3 regions of the Paenibacillus dendritiformis genome follow, and region 2 is predicted to be linked to each of the others. Evidence: predicted binding sites of a transcription regulator. Region 2 holds the regulator's gene; each other region holds the start of a gene.

Region 1 (3,277 bases), 1.2 Mb from region 2:
CCTTCAGAAGCCGGTACTTGATCATGACATCCTCATGCACGTTGAGGGACTCGCCGCTGTCGAAATGCAGGACATAGCGCCCTCGCTGGGTTCGATCCTGCTCCACCCGCATGATCGTCAGGATGCGTTCCTGCTTGTTCATCCGTCTGCTCCTCCTGTCTGCGCCCTCGCCCGCAAAGCCATCATTCATTGACTTCGCCGCATCCGCGCATGATTTCGCGTTCCCCGCATCCTTATGTACACGGACATGACAAAACAAGCGCCCTCACAGGAAGGCGCTTGTTCCAGAAACAGGCTTACGATTCCAGTTCCAGCTCCAGAGCATCCTCCGCCTCTTCGGCATCATGCTCGGAATGGTTCCGGACCACCGTCGACAAATTGCTTGCTTCACGAACCTTGTTCTCGATCGTCAGCGCGATCTCTGGATTTTCCTTCAGGAACTGCTTCGCATTCTCACGGCCTTGGCCCAGACGCTCGCCCTCGTACGAATACCAGGCCCCGCTCTTCTGAATAATGTCCATCTCCGTGCCGATATCTACGATGCTTCCTTCGCGGGAAATCCCTTCGCCGTACATAATATCGATGTCCGCCTGCTTGAATGGAGGCGCGACCTTGTTCTTCACGACCTTGATGCGTGTCCGGTTCCCGATCATGTCGTTGCCCTGCTTGATCGTCTCCACCCGCCGGACATCCAGCCGGATCGTGGAATAGAACTTCAATGCGCGGCCGCCCGGCGTCGTCTCCGGGTTGCCGAACATAACGCCGACCTTCTCGCGAAGCTGGTTGATGAAGATCGCGATCGTCTTGGACTTGCTAATCGCCCCGGACAATTTGCGAAGCGCCTGGGACATGAGACGCGCTTGCAGACCGACGTGGGAATCTCCCATCTCCCCTTCAATCTCCGCCTTCGGCACGAGAGCCGCGACGGAGTCGATGACGATAATGTCCACCGCGCCGCTGCGAACGAGCGCTTCGGCAATCTCGAGCGCCTGCTCCCCAGTATCCGGCTGGGACAGAAGCAACTCGTCGATGTTCACGCCAAGCTTGCTCGCGTATGCAGGATCGAGCGCATGCTCCGCGTCGATGAACGCAGCTTGTCCGCCAACCTTCTGCACCTCGGCAATCGCGTGAAGCGCAACCGTCGTCTTACCGGAAGATTCCGGTCCATAGACTTCAATAATCCGTCCTCTTGGCAATCCGCCGATTCCAAGAGCTATATCAAGTGCCAACGATCCGCTCGGCACAATCTCAACCTGCATGTGGTTGGACTCGCCAAGTTTCATGATCGAACCTTTACCGAATTGTTTCTCGATTTGGCGCAATGCCATTTCTAATGCAGCGCGGCGATCTGACACATACTCACTTCCTTTGTTCCATTTGATACCTCTATCATACCGTCTTTCGATCCGTTTGCCAAGCTTTTTTTCGAACATACATTCGTTTTTTTCACGGCAGTCTTTACCTTAAGATTCCATAAAAGGAACGTTCTTCAGCATCCTCCTCCCCTTGGACGCAAAAAACCGCAACAAAAGCGGCATGCGCCTTGCTGCGGTTCTTCCGTCCATTCAATTGTAACGGCTTCCGCCAAACCGGTCAAGCTTAGCCATGCTGACGGGCACGGCTCCACAGCCGGTACATGACCGCATTCACCGTTCTCAGACGAATCGTCGAACGGTCTCCCGTCAAGCGAAGCTCCTCGACCTGCGTGTCTCTCCCCTTCTCGGCGATGGCGATATAGACGAGGCCGACCGGCTTCCGTTCGGAATGGCCCGGTCCGGCGACGCCCGTGATCGCGATCGCGAAGTCGGTGTCCGCGATGTCCTGCATCCCTTCCGCCATCGCCTTCGCCGTCTCGGCGCTGACGGCTCCAGGCGCCTGCTCCCCTTCGAGAAGCTCGTGCGGAACGCCGAGGATTCGCTCCTTCATCTCGTTCGAGTACGTGACGGCACCCCCCTGGAACACCTCAGAGCTTCCCGGCACGGACGTCATCATCTCGGCGAACAAGCCGCCGGTGCAGCTCTCGGCCGCAGACAGCGTAAGGTTCCGTTCGCTCATCAGGTGGAGCAGCGCCTCGGGCAGAGAGATATCTTCCGCCGCGAACATATATTCCCCGATACGGCTTATAATGGCCGACTCCGTCTCTCCGAGACGCTGCGCCGCTTCCTGTTCATCCGCCGTCTTCGTCGCGAGGCGGACCAGCACTTCCCCTTCCTTCGCATAAGTGGCAATCGTCGTATGGTCCTGCGCCTCAATCAGGTCGCGGAGCATATCCTCCAGCTTCGACTCGCCAATTCCCGCGAATTTGAGCTTCCGCGTATGCAGCACCGAATGGTCCAGCAATCCGCTGCCGCGCAGCCACGGAATGACTTCCTGCTCGAACATCGGCTTCATCTCGCGCGGCGGTCCCGGCAGCAGGATGAAGGCCGTTCCGTCCGCCAACAGCGCGCTGCCAAGCGCAAGCCCCGTCGCATTCGGCAGAACCGCGGCCCCCTCGATCACCATCGCCTGGCGCTTGTTGCTCTCCACCATAGGCGTGCCCCGGCGGGAGAACATTTGCTCCATCCTGCCCACCGCCGCTTCGTCCAGGAAGGTTCTCCGTCCCAGCAGTTCGGCCACGATATCCTTCGTAATATCATCCATCGTCGGCCCAAGGCCGCCGGTCAAAATAATGAGCCGCGAACGGGTTCTCGCTGTCTCAAGCACATGGCGAAGCCGATGCGGATTATCTCCGACCACCGTCTGAAAATAAACGTCGATGCCAAGCAGCGCCAATTGCTGCGAAATAAACTGCGCATTCGTGTTGACGATTTCGCCGAGCAGCAGCTCGGTGCCTACGGCAATGATTTCCGCATTCATCCCACATCATCCCTTTTCTGTTCAGCATACGTGCACATTTCGAATCATACCGCACTCCATCCAAGAAAAAATAGGCCTTTTTCCACACTGGTCCAGACGGGAAAAAGCGCCTATTGTCCTGCAGACAGGCTACGAGAAATGAAGCACACTTTTATTTTTGACAAAATAATCAATACCCGAATAGATCGTAATGATAGCAGCGATCCAGGTAGAGATCACGTCGAACGGAATGCCCACCAGAACAAACGGAAAATTGTTCAGCAGCATCGCGACGATGGCGGTAATCTGGGTGGCCGTCTTCCATTTCCCCCACTTGCTCGCCGCCATGACCGTCCCTTCCAGCAGAGCTACCTGGCGAAGCCCCGTAACGGCGAACTCGCGGCTGATGATGACGATCGCGATCAAGGCGTCGCATTTGCCC
Region 2 (3,277 bases):
ATGTTAGGGGTATGACATATGAAGGGAGACGTTTTTCCGTGAGTTACCAATACCAGCCATACCCCATGAATGTTTACCCGGGGCCACACATTCATCCTTATTCTTCTTCGCAGTTCTGTCCGCATTATTATCCGGAGACGCAAAATTTGAAGATTGAAACACTGCAGATCGTTGAGCCATGGGTGATTAACGGACTAAAAGAAGCGCAAACAATATCCGTTGAGCATGCGCTCCGTGAAGCGGCAGCCGTATCATATCTGATTGGGAGAGGATATAATCCGGCTGTCGCTCATCAAATCGTCGAGTCTTGGTGGCATAAAGGTTAACGCGCGAAATCGAGTGCTTCCCTAAGTAATGGCCTAAGCTTTTAATGCGTCAGCCATTAATGATTTCGCCGCCGTTGACATGCAGGATCTGTCCGGTGACGTAAGAGGAATCCGCGCTGGCTAGATACACGTAGCTGGGAGCGAGCTCTTGAGGCTGTCCAGGTCGCTGCATCGGCGTGTCCCCGCCGAATTGACTGACCTGATTCGCATCGAATGTGGACGGAATGAGCGGCGTCCAGATCGGGCCGGGCGCCACGCCGTTCACCCGGATGCCGTCCGGTGCCAGATTCGCTGACAAGGAGCGGGTGAAGGCGACTATCGCGCCCTTGGTGGCGGAATAATCCAACAAATTTGCGCTTCCCCGATACGCGGTGACGGAGGCGGTGTTAATGATAACGCCAGTATGCCGTTTCAATTGGGACATTGCCGCCTTCGTCAGATAGAACATCGCAAATATGTTGGTCTTGAATGTACGTTGAAGCTGTGCGTCTGTAATGTCTTCTATGCGCCCCTGCGGATGCTGCTCACCGGCATTATTGACTAATATGTCCAGCTTCCCGAGCTCCTTCACAGTCTGTTCCACCGCTCGCTCGCAGAACGATTCTTCTCCGATGTCACCGTCGATAAGCAGGCAGCGGCGTCCTGTCTCCTCGACATGCCGCTTCGCTTCCTTGGCATCGTCATGCTCATTCAAATACACGATGGCGATGTCGGCGCCTTCCTTGGCGAACGCCACGGCGACCGAGCGGCCAATGCCGCTGTCGCCGCCGGTAATCAGCGCAACCTTGTTCTTCAGCTTGCCCGCAGCGGAATAGGAATGGCATTCGAATTGCGGACGCGGATTCATGTCCGTCTCGAGGCCTGGTTGGCGGTTCTGATGCTGGGCGGGCAGGGTCTGCTTCATCTGCTGATGGGATGTCATGATGCTTCACCTCTCGATTGGATTTTTCGAAGTTCGTCATGTAACGTAACTTACCACATCGTTCCCGGAATTAATCACGTTATACCGCCCTGACACGTCAAAAAGCCGCTTTCGAATACAGAAATGCCTGTACTCAAAGCGGCTTTCTCCACATTTGCACCCATGCAGCAAGGATTAATGAAAATCACGGAACAATCCAATCACTTTGCCCAGGATCGTCACATGCTTCAACCGGATCGGCTCAAAAGTTGGATTCTCCGGCTGAAGCCGGATATGATCGCGTTCCTTGTAGAAGGTCTTCACCGTTGCCTCGTTCTCCTCGGTCATGGCCACGACGATATCGCCGTTGTTCGCGGTCTGCTGCTGGCGGACGATAACATAGTCTCCGTTATGTATACCGGCTTCAATCATGCTGTCGCCGACAACGGATAGCATGAAGATGTTCTCGTCGTCTCCCACCATATGCACCGGGAGAGGAAAATAATCTTCGATGTTCTCGGTCGCCGTAATCGGCTCGCCGGCCGTTACCTTCCCGATGACGGGAACGCGTGCTACGGCATGGCTGAACTCTGAATGGCGATCCGACTGTTCGCTTAGCAGTTCGATCGCTCTTGGCTTCGTCGGGTCCCGGCGGATAAAGCCTTTCTTCTCCAGCCGATCGAGATGACCGTGCACCGTGGAACTCGATGCGAGGCCGACAGCTTCCCCGATCTCTCTTACGGAAGGAGGATAGCCCTTGGTGCGGACTTCATCGCGTATAAAATCAAGGATCGCTTGTTGTCGACTTGATATTTTAGACAAAGATATCAACTCCAATGAATGCTCTTTTGTCAAAATTATACCATAGAACCTCCGTTCGCACAAACGTAAGTTCTAAAAAATCCTTGATTTTATGCGGTTTATTCGTTTTCTTTCAACGCATGCCCCATATTCGGATTTGGGGAACAAAAAAAGAGAACGCACGTTCCTCAAAAACGGTTGACCTGAACGTATGTTCGTGTTACATTATGGACATTAAGAATAGAACAAGTGTTTGGGGAGTGAGCGGACATGAGTGAAATGGTATATAGCCCGAGACGGAGTTACGCATATCGAACGGAAGCAAGATCAACGCTGCGTCAGCCTGTAAAGCCAAAGCCTTATAATAGAAGAAAATTGATTCGGGCGGTACTGCTCTCCGGCCTGCTGTTCCTTTTGTGCGCGGGAATCGTACAAGCATGGGGGGATGACGACGCAGTATCCGGGCAGCCTTCTGTAAGTACGGAGCGAGTGCTTGTTCAGCCTGGGGATAGCCTGTGGGAAATCGCGACGGAATACAAACCGAACGGGATGGATACCCGGGAGTACATATACAAGATCATTCAGTTGAATGACTTAAGGGGACATACGCTGCAATCCGGCATCGTCCTTGTCGTGCCGATACTTTCTTGACCATAATTCGGCTGAGGCCGGGATCATTGTTCTCGCAGCACCGCTCTTCTCACCGGCTGAGGCCGAAGGAGCCGCTTCTTGTATTCCATCGCTGTCAGCTTGCTTGACAAGGCTGATGCAGCATGTCAAAGTAGAAGATATGCACCATGGTATGGAGGGTACAAGATGAATATGGATAAATTAATCGCTCGCATCAATGAACTGGCCCGCAAGCATAAGAGCGCAGGGCTGAACTCGGAGGAACTTGCAGAACGGGCCGCGCTAAGAGAGCAGTACCTTGAATTGTTCCGTCAGCAGGTCCGCAACAAGTTGGACAGCATTCGCTATGTCGAAGACGAAGAAGGCGAACAGAACAATCAATCGGGAAACATCGTTCATTAGAGTGTGTAACATATAGGAGGTCTGGATGGATGTCGCGTAGTTGGGAACGCCAAGTACGGCGCAACAGCGCTCAGTTGAACAAACAACGCAAAAAGCAGGGCAAGCCGGGGATCGCTTCCCATACGGTTGCGTTCGATGAATTCAAGGGCCGGAATTTTATTCTTCCTTTGATATTGACCGGGTTTACGATCATTTATGCGCTGCTTGGCAGTGTCGG
Region 3 (3,277 bases), 1.4 Mb from region 2:
TCGGCCGATAAGGGCTGAATAATGCCGGCCACAGCGTTCCGCACCGCAGCGCCTGCGGCGGCGGGAATTGCGGCAAATTCGGGGGTTGAAACGTAATGAACAGATTCGGCGGCAGGATATAGGTCTTGTAGGGCAGCGGCGGGCAAGGATCGAACGGACCGCGGTACGGAATATGGATCCGCTCCTGGGAATACGGTCCCGTCCCGCATGCGGATGGCCTCGCTGCCGGTTCGGCCCAGCCAAGCGCTTGCTCGTTGTCCATGATGCTCGGTACCTCCTTTATCAAGCGAAATAAATAACGCTTCACTTCCTACTCATATGAGCTTCCCGGAATGTCCCATGACATGAAAAAGCCGTTCAGCAGCAATAGGTCTGCTGAACGGCTTGCCCGTTCATCGCTTCGTCATGGAATTGGCGCCCTGCCGGAGCAGACGATTGACCGTCTCGCGCCGCACTCCGATCAGCTGCCCGATCTCCTCCTGCGTCAGCATGTCCGTAAGCGGGGTCTTGTTCGTCATGGTGTCCAGCCACCGGGTCAGCAGCGCCAGCCGCTCGGCAGGCGATCCGATCGTCAGATGATCGAGCCGCTGCTGCATGAAGCGGAGCTTCTCTTGCAGCAGCTTGGCCACTTCGAGCGCCTTGCCGGAATTGTTCCGCAGCTCCTCATACCACGCCTCCGCTTCAATCCGCTCTACCGTGCTGGTTACCATGGCCGTCGCCGTCCCATGGCAGTCCTTCGGAGAGATAAGGGAATGATGCGGTACCATCTCGCCCGGATACAATATATTGAACAGCACGATGTTCCCGTTCTCGTGCAGCCGGGTCACTTTGAACACGCCGCTCATGATCCGGTACAGGTACGTGCCCGGATCGCCTTGGCGGAACAATATCTCCCCCCGATGCAGCGTAATCTTCATTCCTGCTCACTCCTTCTTCCATCCCGGCTCTTTCCTTTTCCTCTGTTCTTATTGTAAACCATTTCGCTCCCTTCCACCATCATTTACCCATTGAAAACAGAATGTTTGTTCGCTATATTAGTTATAAAATAGAACACAAGTTCGTATAATGAGGTTATCAACCTTTCCGCGGGCCCCCGCGATGTCAAGCGGGGCGCCGCGTGAATGGAGTTACGCAAGGAGGAACCCGGTATGACTGTATTGTCCGCGACAAGCGGGCCTCCGCCTCATGACGGGGAAGACGCTCTGCTGGTGAAGCAGTATATCCTTCAGACCCTCGTCCTCGACGTGCTCGAGCGCGATATCGGCCGCATTGCCGTCTCGGGGCTGAAGATGGCAGAAATTTATATCCAGGGGCTTCGCCAGGCGCAGGACGACGCCGCCTCCGATCTGTTCCGCATCCGGAAGCAGTTCCGGCACCGCGGGATTAAGATCGTGTCCGAGGAACGGCTGGATCACGGCGTGCGCGTGCAGTACGTGTGCCGGGGGTACCACCGCTCCTTCTACATGCTGCGCGGCCTCATCCGAGCCGAGGTCAAGAGCCTGCTGCAGCGCTATCTGCATATCTCCGGCGGCCCGGAGGAACCGGAAGGGACCGCAGACAGCTAAGCCGTCATCCCGAGGGGCGGAACAGCATCCGCTCCGGCCCGCCGGCACGGCATACCGCCGGTTACCGGAACGAAGCACCGCCAACCGGCGGTATTCAGGCTCATCCGCCATCCGATTCCATAAACTTCATTTGCATAGAGAATGTATGTTCGGTATATAATAAACACGAATACACGTTCTCATTTTAAGACTCGATTGGTTGAGGTGGTTACATTGAGCGGAAGCAAGGAACGGATTATCTTTTTGGCGGACTGCCAAAGCTTCTATGCCAGCGTGGAAAAAGCGGAGCACCCGGAATATCAGCATATGCCGCTCGTTGTATCCGGGGATCCCGCGCGCCGATCGGGGATCATTCTGGCCGCTTGCCCGATAGCCAAAAGCTATGGCGTAACAACGGCGGAGCGGCTTGGGGAAGCCCTGAACAAGTGCCCCCGCCTGATCGTGATGCGCCCCCGCATGCAGCATTATATCGATGTCTCGCTGCTCATTACGCAAATTTATGAACAATTCACCGATCTCGTCGAGACGTTCAGCGTCGATGAGCAATTTCTCGATGTGACCGGAAGCCGGACGCTGTTCGGAGACCCGGTCACCATGGCGAGAGAGATTCAGCGCAGCGTGCTCGAGCAGACCGGAGTATGGGTCCGGATCGGGATCAGCTCCAATAAAATTTTGGCCAAAATGGCCACGGACATATGGGCCAAGAAAAACAAAGAGGGCATCTTCGCCCTGGCTCCGTCCGACATCGCGACGCTGCTGTGGCCTCAGCCGGTCAGCAAAATGTTCGGTGTCGGCTCCCGCATGACGGCCCATTTTGCCCGCCTGGGCATGACGACTATCGGAGATATCGCCAGAACCCCGCTGCCGCAGCTCAAGGATAAATTCCGCGCCCGCTTCGGCAAGCAGTCGGACATTCATGCCGAAGTGATGTGGCGCACCGCCAACGGCCTCGATGACAGCCCCGTCTCCCCGGATACGTTCCGCACGCCGCCACAATCGGTCGGCCATATGATGACCTTGCCCCGGGACTACGCCACGGAATCGGAAGTGGATACGATTCTTCTCGAGCTTACGGAGGAAGTGTGCCGGGATTGCCGGCGCAAAGGATATATGGGCTCGGTGGTTACCGTCAGCTGCATGTGCAGCCCCTACGAAGCGCCGACCGGGTTCTCCCGCCAAATGACGATGCCGGATCCGACGAATAATACGAACAAAGTATTTGCCGCGGCCAAGCAGCTTTTCTATACGTTTTGGAACCGCAGGCCGGTCCGCCGCGCCGGCATCATGCTAAGCAAGCTGGTGGACGATCAGCTGTATCAGCTTACCCTGTTCGAGGATCAGGAAAAAGCGAGAGCGTTGGAGAGAGCGACGGACGGCATCAAAGAACGGTACGGCAATGCGGCGATCGTCCGCGCCTCTTCCTTGACCGCCGCCGGTCAGGCGGCAGACCGGGCAGCCAAAATCGGGGGGCATTATAAATGAGCAAAAAACTCCAAAAAAACGGCCTGTGGGAATCGAGCAGAATGATGCTTCCCCAGCATAAAGAAGCGCTGTTGAACCGGCGCCTCAACCCCGATAAGCCCGCCGAGCCCGCTCGGCCTGCTCCTCCTCCGAAGCGGGAAGAGCTGGAGCTGATGAAAAACTATGTCATGCTCTCCCATTTGCAGACGATGGTGACCAAGAAAATCCGCGAGATCGAGCGCTCCTCCGAA

The links. Region 2 encodes LexA, which represses DNA repair genes until DNA is damaged. Its sites were predicted from a motif close to CGAACATATGTTCG; they were not measured.
Region 1: the regulator LexA is predicted to act here: its motif matches at 1,427-1,440, upstream of recA (recombinase RecA).
Region 3: the regulator LexA is predicted to act here: its motif matches at 1,704-1,717, upstream of L6439_RS09470 (DNA polymerase IV).

Annotation. Positions count from the first base shown of each region.
Region 1 covers NZ_AP025344.1:2,370,073-2,373,349, reverse strand. Annotated here, with positions in the region: gene L6439_RS10355 (RecX family transcriptional regulator) at 1-142, opposite strand, end outside; gene recA (recombinase RecA) at 297-1,355, opposite strand; gene L6439_RS10345 (competence/damage-inducible protein A) at 1,600-2,856, opposite strand; gene pgsA (CDP-diacylglycerol--glycerol-3-phosphate 3-phosphatidyltransferase) at 2,986-3,277, opposite strand, start outside.
Region 2 covers NZ_AP025344.1:3,541,528-3,544,804, reverse strand. Annotated here, with positions in the region: gene L6439_RS15590 (hypothetical protein) at 39-326, shown strand; gene L6439_RS15585 (SDR family oxidoreductase) at 376-1,248, opposite strand; gene lexA (transcriptional repressor LexA) at 1,423-2,049, opposite strand; gene L6439_RS15575 (LysM peptidoglycan-binding domain-containing protein) at 2,299-2,679, shown strand; gene L6439_RS15570 (DUF896 domain-containing protein) at 2,845-3,060, shown strand; gene L6439_RS15565 (methyltransferase) at 3,090-3,277, shown strand, end outside.
Region 3 covers NZ_AP025344.1:2,158,461-2,161,737, reverse strand. Annotated here, with positions in the region: gene L6439_RS09485 (spore coat associated protein CotJA) at 1-262, opposite strand, end outside; gene L6439_RS09480 (Crp/Fnr family transcriptional regulator) at 393-917, opposite strand; gene L6439_RS09475 (YhjD family protein) at 1,149-1,565, shown strand; gene L6439_RS09470 (DNA polymerase IV) at 1,779-3,047, shown strand; gene L6439_RS09465 (YhjD family protein) at 3,044-3,277, shown strand, end outside.